DNA from 4 places in the Micromonospora sp. NPDC048930 genome. Region 2 is predicted to be linked to each of the others. Evidence: riboswitches for the same ligand, from Rfam matches in the RefSeq annotation. Region 2 holds a riboswitch; each other region holds the start of a gene.
The links. Region 2 has a riboswitch for cyclic di-AMP ahead of ACGFI9_RS22735 (NlpC/P60 family protein). Riboswitches for the same ligand answer to the same signal wherever they lie in the genome.

Region 1 (5,858 bases), on a different contig from region 2:
CCGGCTCAGCCGTACGCCGGGATCGGGGGTGGGGGTGACCGCGAGGCCGGTCGACCCGCCGGCCTCGACCGCCGCCTGCTCCTCCTGGAGGGCGCGGGCACGGCTGCCGGGCGCGGTGCGTTCGGCGGCGACCAGCTCGCGGACCGCGGGCGCGATCTCCTGGCCGAACAGCTGGATGGCCCGGGGCTCATCGCTGCCGAGGATGAAGGTGGAGATGCCGTGGTCCAGGGCGAGCCCGGCCAGCTCCTCCACCCACTGCTCGGGCGGCCCTTCCAGGAAGCCGGTGGTCGAGCGGGTGAACGCGCCGTTGACGTTGAGCAGCCGGCGCACCGCCGCGGGGTCCCGGCCGGCGGCCTCGGCCCCCTCGTCGACCAGCGCGTTGAGGGCAGGCAGCTCCGCCGGCCCCTTCGGCAGGTACGCCAGCGACGGCAGCCAGCCGTCCGCCGCCCGGCCGACCAGCCGCAGCATCCGGGGCTTGTACGCGCCGACCCAGATCCCCACCGGGTGCGCCGGCGCCGGCCCGCGCTTCGCCCCGACCACCCGGTAGTGCTCGCCCTCGACCCGGACCATGCCGCGCCGCCCGGTGTCCCAGACCTCGCGGATCACCCGGATCGCCTCGTCGAGGGCGTCCACCGCCTGCCCCGGGCTGAGCCGCCGCCCGCCGACCGCCTCGATCGCCTCCCAGAACGCGCCGGCGCCCAGGCCCAGCTCGACCCGGCCGCCGGTGAGCAGGTCCAGGCTGGCCACGCTGCGGGCCAGCACCACCGGCTGGCGCAACGGCAGGTTCAGCACGTTGCCGGCCAGCCGGACCCGGCTGGTCGCCGCGGCCACGAACGACATCAGCGTCCAGGTGTCCAGGAAGCCCGGCTGGTACGGGTGGTCCTGGAAGGTGACCAGGTCGAGGCCGGCCTGCTCGCAGAGCTTGGCCAGGGCCACCACCTGCTCGGGCTGCCCGGCGCTTGGCGTGACGAAGCCGCCGAAGAGCAGCTCGTGTCCGTGGTCGGTCATGTCCGTCCCGTCACCTCGTCCGATCTTGCGCGACCTCCGCCACGGTAGCCCCCGCCGGCGCCGGCCCGCGCGACGGTTCCGGAACCTGCACGGATTGTTCACAGTCGATGCGCGCGGGCGTAGGGTCCGGTCACCGGCCTCAGTGTTCCTCCGGAAGGAGCGACCCGTGACCCGCCACCATCACCGCCCTCTCCCGCTGATCCTGCTCCTCGTCGCGGTCACCGCCCTGGCCGCGCCCGTGCCGGCCGCCGCCGCCGTCCTGCCGTACCAGGACCCGTCGCTGCCCGTCGCCACCCGCGTCGCCGACCTGCTGTCCCGGATGACCCTGGACGAGAAGATCGGCCAGATGACCCAGGCCGAGCGCGGCTCGGTCACCGCCGCCGACCTCACCACCTACCGGCTCGGCTCGATCCTCTCCGGCGGCGGCTCCGCGCCGTCGCCGAACACCGCCACGTCCTGGGCCGACATGTACGACGGCTTCCAGCGGGCCGCCCTCGCCACCCCGCTCGGCATCCCGATGATCTACGGGGTGGACGCCGTGCACGGGCACAACAACGTGTACGGCGCGACGATCTTCCCGCACAACATCGGCCTCGGCGCCACCCGCGACCCCGCCCTGGTGCAGCAGATCGGCCAGGCCGTCGCCGAGGAGATCACCGGCACCGGCCTCGACTGGGACTTCGCGCCCTGCCTCTGCGTCGCCCGCAACGACCGGTGGGGGCGTACCTACGAGTCGTTCGGTGAGACCCCCGACCTGCCGTCCAGCCTGTCCACCCTGGTCACCGGCCTGCAGGGCAACACCCTCGGCGGACCCACCTCGGTGCTCGCCACCGCCAAGCACTACGTCGGCGACGGCGGCACCACCGGCGGCGACGACCAGGGCGACACCCAGCTCAGCGAGGCGGACCTGCGGGCCATCCACCTGCCGCCGTTCCAGGCCGCCGTGCAGCGCGGGGTGGGCGCGGTGATGATCTCCTACAGCAGCTGGAACGGGGTGAAGCTGCACGGCCACCAGTACCTGATCACCACCGTCCTCAAGGGAGAGCTCGGCTTCTCCGGCTTCGTGGTCTCCGACTGGAACGGCATCGACCAGATCGACGGCAACGCCGGCTTCACCGCCGCCGAGGTGAGCACCGCGATCAACGCCGGCATCGACATGGTGATGGTCCCCACCGCCTGGAAGAGCTTCATCAGCACCCTGCGCGCCGAGGTGCAGAACGGGCACGTGTCGATGAGCCGGATCGACGACGCCAACCGGCGTATCCTCACCAAGAAGTTCGAACTCGGGCTCTTCGAGCGCCCGTACACCGACCGGAGCTGGACCGCGACGGTGGGCAGCGCCGCGCACCGGACCCTCGCCCGGCAGGCCGTCCGACAGTCGCAGGTGCTGCTGAAGAACGCCGGCGGCGTGCTGCCGCTGGCGCGGGACAACAACAAGATCTTCGTGGCCGGCAAGAACGCCGACAACATCGGCAACCAGAGCGGCGGGTGGACCATCTCCTGGCAGGGATCCTCGGGGAACATCACCCCCGGCACCACGATCCTGCAGGGCATCCGCGCCGCCGTCGGCCCGACCACCACGGTCACCTACAACCAGCGCGGCACCGGCATCGACGGCACGTACCGGGCCGCGATCGCCGTGGTCGGCGAGACACCGTACGCGGAGGGCCAGGGCGACCGCACCGGCAGCATGAGCCTGGACCGCGAGGACCTGCGGACGATCTCGACGCTGCGCAACGCCGGGGTGCCGGTGATCGTGGTGCTGGTCTCCGGCCGGCCGATGGACATCTCCGCCGAGCTGCCCAAGTGGTCCGCGCTACTGGCCTCCTGGCTGCCCGGCACCGAGGGCGCCGGCGTGGCCGACGTCCTCTTCGGCGGGTACGCGCCCACCGGCAAACTGCCGATGACCTGGATGAACTCGGTCAGCCAGCAGCCCATCAACGCCGGCGACGGGCAGGTCCCGCTCTTCCCGCAGGGCTACGGCCTGACGTACTGAAGGGACGGCGACGGGGGGGCCGGCGTGGACGGTCACTGTGGGTGATGAGCCCGCTGATAGACCACGTCCGGCCCCCGCGCAACCCGGACGGCGACGCCGTCGCCCGGCCGGGTGAAGAACTTCACAAGAAGTGGGCGTTCGTCGCAAACCGTTCCTAACGTCGTAGCCGTTCGCGATCGCGGACACCACGGGCCGGTAACGCCTAATTCCGCCACCGGCCCGGCGGTACCTGACCTCAGGCGGGAGCGGGGGACCCACGTTCCTCGGTGCTCGACACCTCGGGGTGAAGCCGCCATGCGCGGCCGGGCTCCTCGGCCCGAACCCGACAGCTCACCTCGTCGGCGTGGAGGAAACCCACCATGGCAAGTGAACACGTCGCTCGTCACCGACGGACCACGCCGCGTCGCCTCGCCGTCGGGGCGCTCGTCGTCGGCGCCGCCACCGGCGCCGCCGCCATCCTCGGGCCGGCCGCACCGGCCAGCGCCTCCAGCGTCAACTGGGACGCCATCGCCCAGTGCGAGTCCGGCGGCAACTGGCACATCAACACCGGCAACGGCTACTACGGCGGGCTCCAGTTCTCCCGGAGCACCTGGAACGGCTACGGCGGCCAGCAGTACGCCGCCCGTGCCGACCTGGCCAGCCGCGGCGAGCAGATCGCCATCGCGGAGAAGGTCCTCGACGGGCAGGGCATCGGGGCCTGGCCGGTCTGCGGCAAGAAGGCCGGCTCGGCCAAGCACTACTCGTCCAGGCCGGACGGCGGGTCGAAGCGGGCGCACAAGAAGGCCACCAAGGACCGGTCGTACCGGGGTGACCGGCCGGTGACCCGCAAGCACCGCGCCACCACCCCGAGCAGCGGCGGCACCTACGCGGTCAAGCCGGGGGACACCCTGTCCGAGATCGCCGACGCGCACAACCTCGCCGGCGGCTGGCAGGCGCTGTACGAGCGCAACAAGCGCGTGGTCGGCGACGACCCGGGTCTGATCTTCCCGGGCCAGCGGCTGCGCCTGCGCTGACCCGGCACCGGACCGGACCACCAGCAGCCGGTCCACCGCACGACGAACGCCCGGCCGACGCTCCCGGCCGGGCGTTCGTCGCACCCGGGACGGCCGGTTTAGCGCGGTCGCACCCGGGCAAGCGAGGGCATGCCGGTCGCTGTCGACGATCCGCCGCTGCCGACGACCCTCCAGCTGGAGGTCACCTCCGCCTGCAACCTGCGCTGCCTGATGTGCCTGGTCCGGTACCGGCCGCCGGTCAACAAGCTGGCCGGGGCGATGCGCCCCGAGCTGTTCCACCGGGTGGTGGACGACCTGCCCGGGCTGCGCGGCCTCACCCTCCAGGGGCTCGGCGAGCCGCTGCTGTCGCCGTACCTGATGGAGATGATCGCGACGGCGGTGGCGCGGGACATCACCGTCGGGTTCAACACCAACGCCACCCTGCTGACCCGGCGGCGGGCCGCGGAGCTGGTGGCCAGCGGGGTGGGCTGGATGCACGTCTCGCTGGACGGCGCCCGGGCCGAGGCGTACCAGCGGGTGCGCGACGGCGCCGACTTCGACACCGTGGTGGCGAACCTGACCGGCCTGGTCGCGGCGAAGCGGGCGGCGGGCAGCGACACCCCGTGGATCCGGGTGGTCTTCGTCGCCATGCGGGACACCGTCGACGAGCTGCCCGCGCTGGTCCGGCTGCTGGGCCGGATCGGCGTCGACGAGCTGCACGTGCAGAACCTGTCGCACAGCTTCTCCGACGCCGACCCCGCCGGCCGGTACGCCGAGATCCGCGCGTTCACCGCCGACCAGGCGCTCTGGACCGGGGTGGACGCCGACCGGGCCGCCGAGGCGTTCCAGCGGGCGGCGGCCGAGGCCGACCGGCTCGGCGTACGCCTGCGGCTGCCCCGCACCGCCACGCCGCCCGCCGCCCCCGGCGACCGGCCGGGGTGCTCCTGGCCGTGGGAGGCGGCCTACATCACCAGCACCGGCGTGGTGCAGCCCTGCTGCATGGTGATGGGCGACGACCGGGTGCGGCTCGGCACGGTCGCGGAACGGTCCTTCCCGGAGATCTGGTACGGCGCGGAGTACCGCGCGTTCCGGCGGCGACTCGCCGGCGACACGCCGCCCGAGGTGTGTCAGGGCTGCTCGCTGTACCGGCGGACGTTCTGACGCGGTGCGCGCACCGCCGCCGTCGGGGGCAATTGCTATCGTCACGGTGCTCCGGAAAGACGTGAAGAAAGCGCGGCTATGACCAACGACCCGTTCTCCGCGGCCGCGAGCCTCGACGAGCTGCTCACCCAGACCCAGCAGGCGCTGTCGTCCATGCGGGCCCGCGCCGCCGAGGACACCGACGGTGATTCCGGGCGACTGCTGCGTGCCGAGGGCGTGGCGGCCGACGGCCGGGTCCGAGCCGTGGCGGTCCAGGGCGGACGGATCGAGTCGGTGACCGTCGACCCGGCCCTCACCTCGGCCGGTTGGGACGGCGTCTGCGGGCAGGTCGTCGAGGCGGTCAACGCCGCCCTGGCCGAGCTCGACGTGCAGGTCAGCGCCTCGGCCCGGGACGACGTCGACGCCCTCGCCGCGCGGCTCGGGGGGCTGCAGGAGCAGTCGATGCGGCAGATGGAGATGTTCAGCCAGGCGATGGAGGGCGTGGTCGCCCGGCTCAACCGGGCCGGGGACACCGCGGCCCGGGCCGACCGGCCCGCCTGAGCCCTGACCCGGCGAAGCGGCCGGTCGTCGGGAGGACGACGACCGGCCGCTCGCGTTGCTGATCGGATCAGCTCAGGGTGACCGCGGTGTCGTCGACGACGAACGAGGTCTGTAGGGAGCTGTCCTCCACGCCGCTGAAGGAGATGGAGGCGGTGGTGCCG
Region 2 (5,858 bases):
ATCAGCCACTCCCCGGTGAACCGGACGAAGTCCATCCGCCGCCGGTCCGAACGCCAGTCACCGCCGACATAGGCGACGCCGACCACCAGCCACAACGCGATCGGCAGGTGGATCGCCGTGAGCACGATGCTCTGCGAGTCGTCGGCCAGCGGGTAGGCGTTCGCGGCGACCGCGCCGAGCACGAACAGCGCGGCGAGCACGCCGATGACGCGCGGACCGACCCGGCGTTGCCAGGCGAAGTACGCGGCCAGCGCCGGCAGCGTGAAAAGGCTGATGTTGCGAGCGTAGAAGGCGCCGTCGTCGGACAGGTCGAACCCGAACCAGCTCGGCACCTTGATCGCTAGCGCCGCCAGGGCCGCGCACAGCACCATGACCGCGAGCTGGCGACGGGACCGGGCGGCGGTGGGCGCGTCCGGCTCGCCGGGCAGCACGAGCTGCTTCCACAGCCGCTCGGAGTGCTCGCGGGCGAACTCCCGCGACAGCTCGTCGAGGCTGCCCATGCGTTTGACGGCGATGAGGAACGCCTCGTCGTCCCGCAGGCCGCTCTCGGTCAGCTCGGTGATCCGGCTGCGGAGGTGGTCTTCCAACTCCTCGGCGTCGGTGTGGTGCAGTTCCTGGCGGCGGTGCATGTAGGCCCGCCACTCGGCGATCTGGCCCTCCAGATCGTTGTCGCGGTCGACGGTCATCGTCCCGCCTCCCATGCTGGCGCCGTGATCGGTTGGATGGACTGGGTGGTGCTCCAGACGCCGCGCAGGGCGTCGACGACCGTGGCCCACTGGCGGCGCTGCTCGGCGAGCTCGGCCCGGCCCTGGTCGGTGATGCGGTAGTACTTGCGGCGGCGCCCTTCGGGCGGGGTCTCCCAGGCCGACTCGACGTGGCCGAGCCGCTCCAGGCGGTGCAACAGCGGGTAGAGCAGGCCGTCGGTCCACTCCAGCTGCCCGCCCGACAGCTCGTTGACCTGTTTGAGGATGGCGTAGCCGTAGCTCTCGCCCTCGGCGAGGATGCCGAGCACGAGTGGCGTTGCCGAGGCCGCGACCAGGTCCTTGGTGATGCGCATGTGACCACCCCAACCCTAGAACTGCAATACATAGTAGTTCTAGGTATGGCGGCCGCGCAATCCGGGCGACCAGACGCGAGAGCGGGAGCTAGCGGGGCCCGGTGTCGGCGGGGAAGCGCTCGTGCCCCAGTACGGCGAGCAGCTGGAGCTTCTCGTAGCCCTCGCTGCGCGGAGGCGCGGTGAGCACGAGCAGCGCCTGGGACTGGTCCTCGGTGAACAGCGCCTGGCAGTCGAGTTCGATCGCGCCGAGCTCGGGATGGACGAGCGTCTTGTGGTCCGCGAAGCGCTGGGCCACCTCGTGCCGTTCCCACAGCTCAGCGAACTCCGGGCTGGCCTTCTGCAGGGCCCGGACGATCTCGCCGGCCCGCGACTGCGGGCCCATCGACCCGTACGCGGCGCGCAGGTTGGCGACCTGGGCGCGGCTCTGCCGGTCGCGGTCCTCCTCCGGGTAGCGCAGCCGCTCGGCGGGATCGGTGAACCACCGGTAGATCTCGCTGCGGGCCAGGCCGGTGTAGCCGGACCGATCGCCGAACAGGGCCTCGGCCAGCCGGTTCTGCACGAGGGTCTCGCCGAGGTTGGACAGGATGAGCGCCGGGGTGTCCTCCAGCCGGTCCAGCACGCGCAGCAGCGCGGGGGCGACGTGCGTCGCCACGGACACCGAGGTCGGGGCGTTCTGCCCCGCCACCCGGAACAGGTAGTCGCGTTCACCGCCGGTCAGCCGCAGCGCCCGGGCGAGGGAGGCGAGCATCTGCGGGCTCGGCTGCGGGCCGCGCTGCTGTTCGAGCCGGGTGTAGTAGTCGGTCGACATGGCGGCGAGGGCGGCCACCTCCTCCCGGCGCAGGCCCGGAGCGCGCCGGCGGGCGCCGGCGGGCAGCCCGACGTCCCCGGGCTGCAGCGTCTCGCGGCGGCGGCGCAGGAAGTCGGCCAGTGCTGCACGGTCCATGAGCCCAGTATCCGGCGGCGGCGGGGACGAACCAGGGATTACCGATCCCCCGATGACCGGTCTCTTAATCCGCCCGGCAGGATCGGCCAGGCTCGGGGCATGAACATTTCCGGGAACACCATCTTCATCCCCGGCTCCACGAGCGGGATCGGTCTCGCCCTCGCGCTGGAGCTGCAGGCCAAGGGCAACACGGTGATCGTCGGCGGCCGGCGCACCGACCTGCTCGACGAGATCGCCGCGGAGCACCCCGGCATCGACACCGTTCAGATCGACACGGCGGACCCGGCGAGCATCGAGTCCGCGGCGAAGCAGGTGCTGGCGCGGCACCCGGAGCTGAACGTTCTGGTCACGATGGCCGGCATCATGCGCGTCGAGGACTGGCACCAGCCCGAGTCGTTCCTCGCCTCGGCCGAGTCGATCGTGACGACCAACGTGCTCGGCCCGATCCGGCTGATCGCCGCGTTCATCGCGCACCTGCGGTCGCGGCCGGACGCGACGATCATGACCGTCTCCTCGGGCCTGGCGTTCGCGCCGCTCAAGGTCACCCCGAGCTACAACGCGTCGAAGGCCGCGATCCACATGCTCAGCGAATCGATCCGGCTGCAGCTCGCCGACACCAGCGTGAAGGTCGTGGAGCTGGAACCGCCGGCCGTCCGTACGTCGCTGCTGCCCGGCCAGGAGACCAGCGAGTTCGCGATGCCGCTCGACGAGTTCGTGGCCGAGGTCGTCGCGCTGCTCGAGTCGCAGCCGGACGCGAAGGAGATCCAGGTCGAGCGGGTGAAGTTCCTCCGGTACGGCGAGGCGCGCGGCGACTACGACCAGGTCGTCGCGACGCTCAACGCGGCCGACCCGCACGGAAAGTAGGCCCGGACGCCCGTCCGTCTCCCGAGCCCACGGGCATCTGGTGCCACCACGATCTGTGAGGGCCGGTCGCGAGCGACCGGCCCTCCGCGTTTCCGCGATGGCGTGCCCGGACGAGCGTGGCCGTCGAAGCGCCACCGGCTGGTCATACCGGCTTCGGCAGGAGATCATCGATGACTCCACGAGCGGCATTTAGCGTGTATTGCGCCCCGAACCGGGGTAAACCATGCGGGAGGACACCTTGAGACTGACCCTTCACCGCCGCGTCCTGCTCGGTGCGGCGCTCGCCGTCACGCTGGCAGCGCTGCCGCTGGCCACACCGGCCGGCGCGGCCGAGCCCGCGGGATCGGAAGCGCCGCCCGTGGCGCTGCGCGTGGCCACCTACAACATCCATGCCGGGGCCGGCGAGGACAACGTCTTCGACCTGGCCCGGACCGCGGAGGCGATCCGGGCGCTGAACGCCGACGTGGTCGGCCTTCAGGAGGTCGACGTCCACTGGGGAACCCGCAGCAACTTCGTGGACGAGGCCCAGGAGTTGGCCGACCGGCTGGGTATGCAGGCGTTCTTCGCGCCGATCTACGACATGGATCCGCTGACCGCCGGTGCGCCCCGCCGTCAGTACGGGGTCGCGGTCCTCAGCCGCTACCCGATTCTCGATGCCGAGAACCACGAGATCACCCGGCTCTCGACCCAGGTGCCCGACCCGGTACCCGCTCCGGCGCCGGGCTTCGCCGAGGTGACGATCAACGTGCGGGGTGCGCACGTGCACGTGTACTCCACGCACCTCGACTACCGGGCGGACCCGACCGTGCGGCGCATGCAGGTCGCGGACACGCTGGACATCCTGGCCGCCGACTCCGGGCCGAAGGTGCTGGTCGGCGACCTCAACGCGGAGCCCGGGGCGCCCGAGTTGGCCGCCCTGTGGCAGGACCTGCGTGACACCGCCCCGACCGGCGGCAAGACGTACCCGGCGATCAATCCGGTGAAGCGGATCGACGTCATCGGCACCTCGCCGGACATCAGCGTGGTGGGCACGAACACCATTGCGACCTCGGCGTCGGACCACCGGCCGGTGGTCAGCGACCTCCTGCTGCACCAGCGCGGCAACTGATCACGGCCGCCAGGGGGTGCTCCGGTCATGGGACCGGAGCACACCTCGGCCTGCTGCGACCCCGGGAAAACCGCTGAGCCTCACCCGGGGATCGCCGGGAGGAAACAGGACGCAGGTTGCCGCCCCAAATTAGGGCCGATTAAGAATTCGATTAGCGAAGACTTATGGTACGCATAATCCCGGCACCCAATGTGCCCGCCTGACCGCGCAGAGAATTGGCGTCACCGGCTCGTTGATTTCCTCGGGCTGCCCTCACTAATGTTGATCAGCGTCCGTTCCGGATGTCGGTCTCCACCTGGAGTTCCCCGGGACGGTCACCGCCGAGTCGCTGGACGTCACTGGCGTCGCCAGGCGAGCCGGGGAACCACCGTAGTTTCGGGGTGAATCCGCATCAGCGGTAGGGCGCCTTCCACGCCCGAACCCGTCAGCTAACCCGGTAGGCGGTCGAGGTCGGTGCAGCGTGACGTGCGTCGGCCCCGAGTGGAAGGAGCCGAGCCCGTTGCCACCCGTGCGCACCCGGCCCGCCGGATCGCGGCTGTTCACCAGAATCCTCGCCGTCGCGGCGGCGGCCATGGTGGCCGTCGGACCGGCGGCCCCCGCCCACGCCGCGCCGTCGGCCGCCGATGTGCAGAAACAGATCGACGCGGCGTGGCAAAAGCTCGAACCCGTTATCGAGCAGTACAACAAGGTCCGGACAGACCTGACCGCGAACCAGCGTAGATCGGCCGAACTGAGCCGGAGGATCGAACCGCTCGGCAGGTCGGTGGAGGTCAGCAGGAACCGGGTCCAGGAGATTCTGGCGGGTTACTACAAGCAATCGAGGTCACTTTCCACATTCAATGCCCTACTGACCCCCGGCACGCCGCCGACCGCGTTCGGGGATCAGCTCGCACTCGTGAATCAGGTGGCGAATTCGGAGCAGCGACAGATCACCCGGCTGTCCGCCGAGCAGGCGACCTACGACGCCGACAAGGAGAAGATTGACGCGCTGATCGCCATACAGCAGCGCCAGCAGGCCCAGCTGGCGGCGCGCAAGAAGGCCATCGACGCCGAGATCAAGCGGCTCAACGCGCTACACCGGCAGATCGCTGCCGCGGACGCGGCCAAGGCGGCCGCGGAGGCCGCGGCGGCCAGAGCCGCAGCCGCCGCGCAGTCAGCCGCCACCACGAGCAGCACCTCCCCCATCACGGGGACCAGTCCGCTGTTCATCGGTGGGAAGTGCCCCGCCGTCCCCATCACCGGCAGCGGCGGCGTCGCGGCCAAGACCGCGTGCAAACAGATCGGCAAGCCGTACGTATGGGCGGCAAACGGCCCGGACTCGTTCGACTGCTCCGGCCTGACCCAGTACGCGTGGGCTGCGGCCGGAGTGCAGCTGGACCATTACACAGGTTCTCAATGGACCGCGGGCGTGGCGGTGAGCAAGGCGAACCTTCGCACGGGTGACCTCGTCTTCTTCTACTCGGATCACCACCACATGGGTATCTACGTCGGCAACGGACTGCTCGTCCACGCCCCGCACACCGGGGACGTGGTCCGCATGGCCCAGCTGTCGACCATGCCCTACAGCGGCGCCCGCCGCCCCGGCTGACCGTCCGGGGTCACTTGAACAGGCCGCTGTGCAGGATGTTGATCACACCGGGTCCGAGCACGACGATGAACAACGACGGGAAGAGGCAGAACACCAGCGGGAAGAGAATCTTCACCGGCACCTTCTGGGCCAACTCCTCGGCCCGCTGCCGCCGCCGTACGCGCATTTCCTTGGCCTGCTCGCGCAACACCTTGGCGACCGGAATGCCGAGTTCGGTGGCTTGGACCATGAGCGCGCAGAAGGTCTTCAGCTCGACGACCGTCGTCCGTTGGGCCAGCCGCCGCAGGGCGTCCACCCG
Region 3 (5,858 bases), on a different contig from region 2:
GAACCTCTACCACACCTTCCAGGGTGGTTGCGCCGGCTCCGGCGACAGCGTCGACGACACCCCGGCCGAGGCTTCCCCGGCGTACCAGTGCCCGACCGGTCGGGACACCTGCAGCGCCGCGGGCCTGGACCCGATCACCAACTTCATGGACTACACCTACGACTCGTGCATGCACCAGTTCACCGCTGGTCAGGCGAGCCGGATGATCACCGCGTGGAACGCCTACCGCGCGGCCTGAGCACCCAGCACCGAACCGCCGGTGCCGGCCCTGTCCTCGGACGGGGCCGGCACCGGCGTTTTCGTGGGCTCAGGCGGCCGGACGGCGGGTGTCGAAGCCGTGCCGGCCGCGCCGGCCCTCGACCGGGCCGACCGTACGTCGGGGCGGGGCGGTGGCCCGCGGGTCGAGCCAGACCTGCACCTGCGGCCGGCCGGCGCCCGGCTGGGCCGCCTGGTCGCGGCGGGTCAGCATCGCCACGTCGATGGTGAACTCGAACAGCCGCCAGTCGATCTGCGGGGCGGCCCGGCCGAGCTCGGCCACCCGGGCCAGGGTCGCCGGGTCGGTCACCGGACGGGCCCGGCCCGCCAGGTATGCCTCGTCGTCGCTCTCCTCCGGCGGGAACGAGTGCAGCGCGTAGCGGCCGTCCCGTTCGAGGTCGCGGCGCTTGGGCGAGTCGATGACGAAGCAGTAGAGCCCGTCGTCGGTGATGACCGGGGAGACCGGGTGGACCCGGGGGCCACCGTCGGCGCGGACCGTGGCGAGGTAGCCGAAACCCGGCCCGTACTGCTGCATGAGAAGGCGGATCTCGTCGGCGAGTCGGGGCTCGTCGGCGGCGAATTCGGACCAGGATGCCATGCGGACATTCTATCGAACAGGTGTACGAAGATGTAGTCCGACACGCAGGTCACCCGTACCGGTCGCTATGGTGTTCCGATGCTGCTCTCCGACCGCGACCTGGTCTCCGAGATCAAGGCGGGCACGCTCGCGCTGGAGCCCTTCGAGCCCACGCTGGTGCAACCGTCCAGCATCGACGTACGCCTGGACCGGCTCTTCCGCGTCTTCAACAACCACCTCTACACCCACATCGACCCGGCCATCCAGCAGGACGACCTGACGTCGATGGTGGAGGTTCCCGAGGGCGAGCCGTTCGTGCTGCACCCGGGGGAGTTCGTGCTCGCCTCGACCCTCGAGGTGATCTCGCTGGGCGACCAGCTCGCCGGCAGGCTGGAGGGCAAGTCGAGCCTGGGCCGGCTCGGGCTGCTCACCCACTCGACGGCGGGCTTCATCGACCCCGGCTTCTCCGGGCACGTCACGCTGGAACTCTCCAACGTGGCGAACCTGCCGATCACCCTCTGGCCGGGCATGAAGATCGGGCAGCTCTGCATCTTCCGGCTCTCCTCGCCGGCCGAGCACCCGTACGGGTCGGAGGTCTACGGCTCGCGCTACCAGGGACAGCGCGGCCCCACCCCGAGCCGGTCCTGGCAGAACTGGCGGGTCTGGCCGACCCGCTGAACGAGGACGCAGAGGGCTCCCGCGACGCGGGAGCCCTCTGCCGACCGTCAGCCCGGACGGCCGTAACTGTTGATCTGGCCGTCGTCGACGCGCTTCATCGTGATCGGCTTGCCGGACTGGGAGGCGTGCACCACCCAGCCGCCACCGACGTACAACGCGACGTGGTGCAGGTCGCTGTAGTAGAAGACCAGGTCGCCGACCTGCAGCTCGCTGCGGCTCACCCGCCGGGTGACGTCGTGCTGCTGCCGGGCGTTGTGCGGCAGTGACACGCCGGCCTTGGCCCAGGCGGCCATGGTCAGGCCGGAGCAGTCGTAGTGGTCCGGGCCGGCGGCACCCCAGACGTAGATCTTGCCGATCTGGGCGCAGGCGAACTTGGCCGCGACCCCGCCGGGACCGCCCGGGTAGCCGGCCGGGCAGGGCGCGGGACGCAGCGGCCCACCGCCGCCGTTGCCGTACACCTTGAGCCGCAGCTTCTGGAGCCGGGCGATCTCGGCGTCGATCTGCTTCTTCTGCGCCGCGAGCTGGGCCTCGGTACGGGCCAGCTTGGCGATCATCTCGTCCAGCGGCTTCTTCTTCGCGGCCAGTTGGTCGCGCAGGTCGGCCACGGTCTGCACCTGCTGCTGCTGGCGGTGCGCGAAGCGGTCGAGCAGTTCGAGGCTGTCGACCACCTCGCCCGGCGAGCGGCTGCCCAGCAGCGCGTTCACCGTGGAGATGCTGTTCCCCTTGTACGCGTCGGCGGCGAGGCCGCCGACCTGCCCGAGGGCCTCGTCGACCTTCGCCTGCAGCGGGGCGATCTGCTTGGCCAGCGCCGCGGCCTGCTTGCGCTTCGCGGCGAGGTCCTCGCGGGTTGCGTTGACCTGTTCGATGATCGGTTCGAGCTTGTTCCAGTCCCGGTCGATCTGGGCTTCGATCTCGGCGACGGACGGATCGGCGTGCGCCGCCGTGGCGCCGCCGGTCAGGATGACGGCGGTGCCGACCAGGGCGGCGAGGGCGGTGGTGAAGCGGGACCAGCGTGAACGCGGCGCAGCCGTCAGCCGGTCGAGCGACCGGACCGACGGTGGCCGCGGGGCATGGTGTGCCACCGGGCTCCGTACTCCTTCTTCCCGACCGCCTACCGGGTTAGCTGACGGGTTCGGGCGGGAAGGGAGCCGCCCTACCGCAGAGGCTGCGGATTCACCCCAGGCACCTGGGTCCCCGGCTCGCCCGGAGGCGACTCGGCGGTGTCCGACCGTCACCACCCGGGCTGGGCGGTGAACTGGCGGTCGACGACAGACCAGAGTAGAGATCGCCGTTATCAATCCGCAACCCGAGACGCCGTGACACTCCGTACGCAAATTCGCGATCGCGGGCCCGGTGAAGATTTCCTTCAGCAGGTATTACAGGGCAGAAAGGTATTGACCACGGGCCGGGCGTGGAGTGAGGGTGGGAGCGCAGTGACCCCCATCCCTGTCTGGAGGTTTGATGCACCTCTCACCCCCGCCGTCGGGCAGACGGATACTGCTGGCCGCCGCCGTCGCGGCAGCCACCGCCCTCGGCGCCACCGGCCCGGTGGCCGCCGAACCATCCACCACCGACACCGCCGACCGGCAGCAGCAGTACGCCGCCGCGGCCGACCAGTACGGCGTGCCGCAGAGCGTCCTGCTGGGCGTCTCGTACCTGGAGTCCCGCTGGGACACCCACCCGGGCCAGCCCAGCACCAGCGGCGGCTACGGGCCGATGCACCTGACCGATGCCGAGCAGGTCGCCTCGACCCCGTCCAGCTCGCACGTGGACGAGAACGAGGACCCGCGCGGCGACGACTCCCGCCCGCTCACGCTCGACCCGGCCGTCGCCGCCGCGCCCTCCGGCGACGTGCTGCCCCAGGCGTCCCTGCAGACCGTCGACGCCGCCGCCGCGCTCACCGGCATCCCGGTGGAGACGCTGCGCACCGACGCCGCCGCGAACATCCGGGGCGGCGCGGCGCTGCTCGCGTCGTACCAGAAGGACCTGGGTGGTCCGGTCGGCGCGGACAGCGACCCGGCGGCCTGGTACGGGGCGGTGGCCCGATACTCCGGCGCGGACACCGAGGACGCGGCGGCGGCCTTCGCCGACGAGGTCTACGACCAGATCGGCCAGGGCGCCGCCCGGACCACCGACGACGGCCAGCGGGTGACCCTCGCGGCCACCGCGGTGACGCCGGACGAGTCCGGGCTGCACAAGCTGGGCCTGCGCCGCGCCGAGCGGCCGGACGGGCTGGAGTGCCCGGTCCGCCTGGCCTGCGAGTGGATCCCCGCGCCGTACGGGAAGTACGGCCCGGGCGCCGGCGACTACGGCAACTACGACCTCGCCAACCGGCCGGCCCAGCAGAAGATCGAGTACATCATCATCCACGACACCGAGGGCTACTTCGGCCCGAGCGTGAAGCTGGTGCAGACCGTGACCTACCTGGGCTGGCACTACACGCTGCGCTCGGTGGACGGCTACGTCGCCCAGCACATCAAGGCCAAGGACGTCGGCTGGCACGCCGGCAACTGGTACGTCAACGCCAAGTCCATCGGCATCGAGCACGAGGGCTTCGCCGGCCACGGCACCTGGTACACCGAGGCGATGTACCGGGCCTCCGCCAAGCTGGTCCGGCACCTGGCGCTGCGGTTCCAGATCCCGCTGGACCGGCAGCACATCCTGGGCCACGACAATGTCCCCGGCACCACCGCCGGAAACGTGGCCGGGATGCACTGGGACCCGGGCCCGTACTGGGACTGGTCGCACTACTTCGACCTGATGAAGGCGCCGTTCCAGGGCACCGCCACGCCGCACACCGGCCTGGTCACCATCGACCCGGACTACGCCACCAACCAGCCGGCGTTCTACGGCTGCAACCAGCAGCCGCCGGGCGTTCCGAAGCCGACCCCGCCGGCAGCCCCGTGCCCGCTGCGCGGTTCCTCCTCGGTCATCCTGCGCACCGCGCCGAGCGTGGACGCGCCGCTGGTGAACGACCTCGGGCTGCGCCCGAACGGCACGCCGGACACCATGTACATCTCCGACCACGGCGCCCGCGCGTCCGCCGGTCAGACGTACGCCCTCGCCGGCGTCCAGGGCGACTGGACGGCGATCTGGTACCTCGGCCAGAAGGCGTGGTTCTACAACCCGGCCTCGGCGCCCACGGCCAAGTGGGCCGAGGGCTTCGTGGTGACCCCCAAGCCCGGGAAGGCCACCATCCCGGTGTACGGGCGGGCCTACCCCGAGCGGGCGGCGTACCCGGCCGGGGTGCCGTACCAGACCATCTCGCCGCTGCAGTACAAGTTCCCGGCGGGCCAGCGGTACGCGGTCGGCGGGGTCCTGCCGGGCGAGTACTACCGGGCCGTCACGTTCGACGGTTCGGCGCCGGGTGACTGGACCGTCATCCGGGGCGAGAACAAGTACGTGCAGGTGCAGTTCGGCCACCGGGTGATGTTCGTCAACCTCGACGACGTGGAGATCCAGCCGGCATCGGTCGGCGCGCCGGCGTAACCGGTCCCGACGGCGAAGGCCCCCGGTCCGCGTGGACCGGGGGCCTTCGTGCTGCTGAGGGAGGTCAGGTGACCCGGCGGAAGCCGGCTACCGGCATGTAGCTGATCTTCGCGACCTGGATCTGCTTACCCGTGCGGGGCGCGTGCACCATGAGCCCGTTGCCGAGGTAGAGACCCATGTGATGCAGGTCGCTGTAGAAGAAGACCAGGTCACCGGGGCGGGCCTCGGCGCGGGACACCGGCCGGCCCTCGTTCCACTGCGCACCGGTGAAGTGGGTCAGGTAGATGCCCGCCGCCTTGTAGGCGTACTGGGTGAGGCCGGAGCAGTCGAACGTGTTCGGGCCGGTGGCGCCCCATTCGTACCACTTGCCGACCTGCGCGCAGGCGACCCTGATCGCGGTACGGGCGGCGCTGCTCACCACGCCGTCGATGCTCGGACAACCCTCGACCCGTACCGAGGTCACCGGCAGCATCGCGGTGAGCCGCTTGATCTCGGAGTCGATCTGCTTCTTCTTCGCCGCCAGCTGGTCGCGCTGCTTGATCTGGGTGGCGATCAGCGCGTCCAGCTTCTGCTTCTGCGCGTTGTACTTGTCGCGGATGGCCAGCACGCCGGCCACCTGCTTGCGCTGCTGCGCGGCCAGCCGGTCGAGGATGACGAGCTGCTCACCGAGCGTGCCCGGCTTGGTGCTCACCAGCAGGGCGCCGATCTCCTGGGACGGGCCCTCCATGTAGTACCGGGCGGCCAGGTCACCGACCCGGTTCATCGCCAGGGCCGACTCCAGCTCCAGCGGCACCATCTTCTTCTGGAGGTCCGCCGACTTCTTCTGGTTGGCCTTCAGCTGGGAGCGGATCTTGTTGTA
Region 4 (5,858 bases), on a different contig from region 2:
GCGTCGAGTACGCGGTCACCGTGCTCGGCACCCCGCTGGTCGTGGTGCTGGGCCACGACTCCTGCGGCGCGGTGCAGGCCGCCCGCGAGTCGGTGCGCACCGGCACCTCCCCGGCCGGGCATCTCGGCGCGCTGGTGGACGCGGTCGCGCCCAGCCTGCTGCGGGCCGCGCGGGAGGGCGTCGAGGACGTCGACGGGATCGTCGACATCCACATCGCGCAGACCGTGGAGGCCCTGCTGGCCCGTTCCGCCGTGGTCGCCGAGCGGGTGTCCGCCGGGCGGTGCGGGGTGGTCGGCATGTCGTACCGGCTCAGCGCGGGCGAGGTGCGGACGGTGGCCGAGGTGCCGGCTCGCACGCCGGCCACGGCGCTGCCCGTCGAGGCCACGGACCAGGCGCCCGCCGCCCTGGCCGGCTGACCCACGCCCGAACGACGAGGGGCCGTCCCGCGAACGCGGGACGGCCCCTGTCGGCGTACGTCGGCTACAGCAGCGACATGTGCACGTGGTCGGTGTGGTTGGAGGGTCCGCTGTACGACTTCCAGCCGGTCGCCGGGAACCAGATCTGCCGGTTCCAGATCACGTAGTAGATGCCCAGCCGGTCGGCGTTGCGGATGAGGAAGGCGGCGACGTTGTTGCCGTACATCCGCATGTCGTTGTTGTGCCAGGGGGAGAAGCCGCTCTTCTGCAGCGACCAGTCGCAGGCGCGGCCCTTCGGATGCTCCCACGGCCCGCCCGGCCGGTAGCAGCCCGCGAAGCGGTTGAAGCCGGCCCGCCTGACCTCCTTGTAGGCGTGCAGCGTGCGCGGAGTGACGCAGCCCGAGGTGGTCGGGTCGTTCTCGCTGCACGACTCGGGCTTCCAGTCACCGTCGGCCGTCCGGCCGGGACCGATCCGGGCGACCGGCGAGGTGGCCGAGACCAGGCCGCCGGTGAAACCCATCCCGCCGACCAGCTTCAGCGCCTTCTCCGTCTCGGCCTTCTCGCGGGCCATCACGTTGGTCTGCTTCTGCTGCTCCCGGACCTCGGCGTCGAGGGCGAGCTTGGCCCGCTCGGCGCGGGTCTTCGCCGCGTTGACCGCGGCGAGTTTCTGCGCGTTGACCATGTTCAGCTCGTCCAGCACGGCGACCCGGCGGACGAACGAGTCGGGCGATCTGCTCTCCAACAGCACGGTCATCACGCCCAGCCGGCCGGTCCGGTAGGACTGCGCCGCGATCGCGGTGACCTGCGGGCTCAGCGCGTCGAGTTCCTGCTGCGCCGCCCGGACCTCCAGGGCCAGTTGGAGCTGGCGCTTCTTCGACTTCTCCAGCTTGGTCTTGGCCTGGAGAAAGTTGCGGTTCGCGTTGGCGATGGCCTCGCTGATCAGCGGCGGATCGTCGTCCTCCGCGTGCCCCGAGGGGGTGGGGGTGTTCGGCGCGGCCAGCGCCGGGGCGGGCCCGGCGAAGACGGCGCATGCGGCGAACACGGCCACCACGGGTGTCAACCAGCGGCGCAGGGGTGCCGTCAACAGTGTTCCCTTCCGTCGACCGCCGACCGGGTTAGCTGCCGGGTTCGGGACGGAAGCGGCCCCTACCGCTCGCGCGGATTCACCCCAGATACCTGGTTCCCCGGCTCGCCCGTGGGCGATTGGGCGGTGGCACCGCTGGCGCCGCTGCGCGCCTTCGGCGGTAACCGGCAGCGAGGTTACCTGAGAGTCCGGGCGGGGATCTACGTCCGGAAGCCGACCAGAAGCCCTATTTCGTCGTGGCCCTGCGTGACCAGCATCGCGTTTGAACCCGGTGGTCACGCTGCGGAGTGTCACCATGCGGCCTCCGTGGTCCTCTCCGGCCCGCGCCGCCCGCCGAGTGCCGCCAGGGCATCGTCCCGCCCGACCGACGGGCGTGGCGTGGTCGGCTCCGGCGGCGCGCCGGCCGGCGCGGCGGCACCGCCCCGGCCGGCGGTGGTCACCACCGCGGCCAGCCCGGTGGTCAGCGGTACGGCGGCGATCAGCCCCAGCGTGGCCACCGCGCTGCGGACGATCTCCTGGGCCATGAACTCGCTGGTGAGGATCTGGCTGACCGGCCGCGAGTCGGCCACCAGCAGGAGCAGCAGCGGCAGCGACGCCCCCGCGTACGCCAGCACGATCGTGTTGACCGTGGAGGCGATGTGCGCCCGGCCCACCCGGGTGGCCGCCCGGTAGAGCTGCACCCGCGACAGGCCGGGGTTCGCCTGCGCCAGCTCGGTCACCGTGGCCGCCTGGGTGACCGTGACGTCGTCCAGGACGCCCAGCGAGCCGATGATGATGCCGGCCAGCAGCAGCCCGTGCAGGTCGACGTCCCGCTGGAACATGGACAGCGTGGTGGCGTCCTCGCTGCCGAAGCCGGTGAGGTGGGTGGCCGCGGTGGCCAGCGTGCCGAGCACCCCGGTGAGGACCAGGCTGCCCAGGGTGCCGAGGACCGCCACCGAGGTCTGCGCGGTGATCCCGTGGGTGAGGTAGAGCACCACGAACATGATCAGCGCGGCGCCGACGATCGCCACCAGCAGCGGTGGCTGGCCGGCGCCGATCCCGGGGAGCACGAAGCCGAGCAGGATCGCGAAGCTCGCGACCAGGCCGCCCAGCGCGGCCAGCCCGCGCCAGCGGCCGAACGCCACGATGGCGACGGCGAACAGCGCGGCCAGCCAGACCAGCGGCGTGCCGCGCTGGTGCTCGGCGATGTTGTAGCTCTTCGTCGCCGGGTCGGCCGGGTCCACCAGCTCGACCAGGATGACCTTGTCGCCGACCTCGACCCGGGGCGCGCCCGGTCCGGACGGGACCGGCGCCTCGACCTGGCGTCCGGCGTCCGGCCCCTGCTCGGCGGCGACCGTGACCGTGCCGCACGGACCCGCCGACCCGCCCGGACCCCCCTCCGGGGTCTCCGGGGTCACCGGGCAGGGCTCGGTCACCACCCGGGTCACCGTGCCGTGGTAGCGCGGCAGTTCCGGGCCGCCGGCCGGCTCCGGGGTGTCGCGGGGCCAGAGCACCAGCGCGGCGATCACCGTGAGCGCGAAGAGCGGCAGCACCGTCGCCATGAGCAGCCGTCGTACGCCCGGCGGGGCGGGCGGAACGGAACGGGTGTGGTCGGCGCCCATGGCGAGTCTCCCAACGATTCACAGCGGGATACGTGTCACCCGGTCGTCCGGTTCACCGGCCGGGGTGCCCGCGGGATGTCGCAGGCCTGGTCGTCGTCGGGAATGGTAGCCACCCGGCCTCGGGGCGCGGCCGACCCGGGCCGGGCCCGGCGGTTCCGGCCGGCCCGGCCGGCGGCACCGGTTACCGTGGTGGCCGTGGCGACGGAGGCGGCGGTGACCGGACGGTGGGTCCGGCTCCTGCTGCTGCTCTGCACCCTGGTCGGGCTGACCGCGATGCACACCCTCGGCCACGGCGGGCACGCCCCGGCCGACCAGGACACGGGGCACGGCATCGCCCACCACCCGGCCCCCGTCGAGCCGGCCACCCCTGCGGGCCTCGCCGCGATGGCGGATCTGCCGGCCATCGCCGGGATGGCCGTTCATCCGGGGCTCGCCGGCATGGCTCCGGACTGCGCGGGTGACGGCTGCGCGGTGCGCGCCCTCCCGCTCGGGCACCTCGGCGGCGACCCGTCCGGCTGGAGCGTCTGCCTGGCGGTGCTCGGCGCGTTCGCCGTCGCGCTGCTGGCCGCCGTGCTGCTGCGGGCCCGCTCACACACGGCCGGCCCGACCGTCGACGGGCCGTTCCGCGTCGCCTCCGGGTCGCGCGCCCCGCCCACCCGGCCGTACGGGCTACGCCTCGCCGCGGCGTCGGTGCTGCGCAGATAGGAGCGCCCGACGCGGGTGGACCGGACACCGGTGACCCGCGTCCCCGCCCGCTGCGTACGTTCCGACACCGAAAGGCTTTCACCGTGTTCACTCGTACCCTCGCGCGTCGGGCCGCCCTGGCCGGCGCGACCGTCACCGCCGCCCTCGTCCTGGCCGCCTGCGGCGGCGACCACTCGACGGCCGACGCCGACCACGACATGCCGGGCGCCGGCGGCACCGGCACGCCCACCGCCGGGGCCTCGGCCTCGTTCGACGACGCGGACGTGATGTTCGCCCAGATGATGATCCCGCACCACCAGCAGGCCGTGGAGATGGCCGAGCTGGCCGAGACCCGGGCCGCCGATCCGGAGGTCAAGAAGCTGGCCGGGCAGATCAAGGGCGCCCAGGCGCCGGAGATCGCCGCCATGACCGGCTGGCTGACCGCCTGGGGGCGGCCGGTGCCCTCGGCGAGCGCCGGTCACGGCATGCCGGGGATGGATCACGGCATGCCCGGGATGATGTCCGACGCGGACATGACGAAGCTCGCGGCGGCGTCCGGCACGGACTTCGACAGGCAGTTCCTGACCATGATGATCGCCCACCACGAGGGCGCGATCACCATGGCGAAGGACGAGCTGGCCCAGGGCGCCAACCCGGAGGCCAAGGCGCTCGCCCAGCAGATCGTCACCGCCCAGCAGGGTGAGATCGACACCATGAAGAAGCTGCTCGACCGGCTCTGATTCGCGGGGTCGTGCTCGATCCGGGAAGTAGTGGTGTCGGGCCCACTCCGATGCCACTACTTCCCGGATGCGGCGCGATCCCGCCCGGCCGCGCCCCTCCCCGCGGTCAGGTGAGGTCGGCGCGGCGGTGGCGGTACTCCTCCTCGTCGATCTCGCCGCGGGCGTACCGCTCGTCGAGGATGCGCCGGGCCGAGGAGGGGGCGTTGCCGGTGCGGTCGCGCGCGGTGAGCCGGAACAGCAGCCAGACCAGCGCGACCAGCACCGCCAGCCCCACCAGGGACCAGATCCACATCCAGCCCATCATCGGGCCGTTCCACATCATCTGGCCGCCCTCCCGTCCGTACCCGAGGGTCGGCCGGTCCGGCGCGAGGGTGGCGCCGGCCCCGGTCGCCACCTCGACCGTACGCCGGGAGCGACCCGTGCGGGTCGGGTCGGGCGACCTGACCTACGGGCCGGAAGTCCTGGTCAGCCCCGCTTCATCAGCCGGCCGACGGCGGCCATCATCTCGGTCGCCATCTCGTCGGCGCGTCCCTCGGCGGCGCCCTCGTGCATGCAGTGCCGGGCGTGCCCGTCGAGCAGGCCGAGGCCGACCTTGTCCAAGGCGGCCTGGATGGCGGAGATCTGGGTCAGCACGTCGATGCAGTAGCGGTCGTCCTCGACCATCTTCTCGATGCCGCGGACCTGGCCCTCAATACGGCGGAGCCGCGCGAGCAGCTGGTCCTTGCTGGCGGTGTAGCCCCGGGTCGGGGTCGTCGGTGCGGTCATGAAATCAAGGATAGCGTACCCCTCCGGGGTATGGTACTGTCCTGTCATCGGCCGATACCCCCTCCGGGTATTGGTGACGACAAGAGTGGCAGCCGTCTCTCTTCCTGCTACCCCTGGGGGGTATAGGATGGGGCGGCGGAAGGGAGCAGCGATGGTCACCACCACGTACCAGGTCCAGGGCATGACCTGCGGGCACTGCGTCAACTCGGTCAGCACCGAGGTGGGCGCCCTCCCGGGCGTCACCGACGTGCAGGTCGATCTGGCCTCCGGCCAGGTCACCGTCACCAGTGAGAGCCCGTTGGAGACGGACGCCGTCCGCGCCGCCGTCGACGAGGCCGGTTACGACCTCGTCGGGGCGTGACGGGTCCGCAGACCCGAAGGAACAGAGGTACCACGATGAACACGGCGACGAAGCTGAGCGGCTTCGCCCTCGGCCTCGCGGCGGTGTTCGGCGCGGCGTACGGGGTCGGTCACCTGGCCGGCCCCGTCCCCGCCGCCGAGACCCGCCACGACACCACCAGCGCCGGTCACGACACCGCCGCCGGCCACGGCGACGGCCACGCGAGCG

Region 1: linked by a shared signal. The riboswitch ahead of ACGFI9_RS10470 (transglycosylase family protein) and the one ahead of ACGFI9_RS22735 (NlpC/P60 family protein) in region 2 are both predicted to bind cyclic di-AMP.
Region 3: linked by a shared signal. The riboswitch ahead of ACGFI9_RS20635 (NlpC/P60 family protein) and the one ahead of ACGFI9_RS22735 (NlpC/P60 family protein) in region 2 are both predicted to bind cyclic di-AMP.
Region 4: linked by a shared signal. The riboswitch ahead of ACGFI9_RS07500 (coiled-coil domain-containing protein) and the one ahead of ACGFI9_RS22735 (NlpC/P60 family protein) in region 2 are both predicted to bind cyclic di-AMP.

Annotation. Positions count from the first base shown of each region.
Region 1 is NZ_JBICUB010000003.1:350,993-356,850, reverse strand. It holds gene ACGFI9_RS10480 (LLM class flavin-dependent oxidoreductase) at 1-1,008, opposite strand, end outside; gene ACGFI9_RS10475 (glycoside hydrolase family 3 protein) at 1,175-3,004, shown strand; cyclic di-AMP (ydaO/yuaA leader) riboswitch at 3,194-3,358, shown strand; gene ACGFI9_RS10470 (transglycosylase family protein) at 3,364-4,017, shown strand; gene ACGFI9_RS10465 (radical SAM/SPASM domain-containing protein) at 4,147-5,157, shown strand; gene ACGFI9_RS10460 (YbaB/EbfC family DNA-binding protein) at 5,236-5,697, shown strand; gene ACGFI9_RS10455 (M4 family metallopeptidase) at 5,765-5,858, opposite strand, start outside.
Region 2 is NZ_JBICUB010000008.1:261,279-267,136, forward strand. It holds gene ACGFI9_RS22710 (permease prefix domain 1-containing protein) at 1-686, opposite strand, end outside; gene ACGFI9_RS22715 (PadR family transcriptional regulator) at 683-1,057, opposite strand; gene ACGFI9_RS22720 (helix-turn-helix transcriptional regulator) at 1,146-2,000, opposite strand; gene ACGFI9_RS22725 (SDR family oxidoreductase) at 2,100-2,864, shown strand; gene ACGFI9_RS22730 (endonuclease/exonuclease/phosphatase family protein) at 3,103-3,972, shown strand; cyclic di-AMP (ydaO/yuaA leader) riboswitch at 4,281-4,430, shown strand; gene ACGFI9_RS22735 (NlpC/P60 family protein) at 4,481-5,560, shown strand; gene ACGFI9_RS22740 (type II secretion system F family protein) at 5,571-5,858, opposite strand, start outside.
Region 3 is NZ_JBICUB010000007.1:319,525-325,382, reverse strand. It holds gene ACGFI9_RS20650 (zinc metalloprotease) at 1-238, shown strand, start outside; gene ACGFI9_RS20645 (pyridoxamine 5'-phosphate oxidase family protein) at 308-853, opposite strand; gene dcd (dCTP deaminase) at 932-1,510, shown strand; gene ACGFI9_RS20635 (NlpC/P60 family protein) at 1,558-2,592, opposite strand; cyclic di-AMP (ydaO/yuaA leader) riboswitch at 2,605-2,740, opposite strand; gene ACGFI9_RS20630 (N-acetylmuramoyl-L-alanine amidase) at 2,972-4,999, shown strand; gene ACGFI9_RS20625 (C40 family peptidase) at 5,064-5,858, opposite strand, start outside.
Region 4 is NZ_JBICUB010000002.1:442,469-448,326, reverse strand. It holds gene ACGFI9_RS07505 (carbonic anhydrase) at 1-416, shown strand, start outside; gene ACGFI9_RS07500 (coiled-coil domain-containing protein) at 481-1,500, opposite strand; cyclic di-AMP (ydaO/yuaA leader) riboswitch at 1,506-1,636, opposite strand; gene ACGFI9_RS07495 (YibE/F family protein) at 1,791-3,101, opposite strand; gene ACGFI9_RS07490 (hypothetical protein) at 3,297-3,806, shown strand; gene ACGFI9_RS07485 (DUF305 domain-containing protein) at 3,890-4,525, shown strand; gene ACGFI9_RS07480 (SHOCT domain-containing protein) at 4,632-4,919, opposite strand; gene ACGFI9_RS07475 (metal-sensitive transcriptional regulator) at 4,991-5,290, opposite strand; gene ACGFI9_RS07470 (heavy-metal-associated domain-containing protein) at 5,442-5,651, shown strand; gene ACGFI9_RS07465 (hypothetical protein) at 5,687-5,858, shown strand, end outside.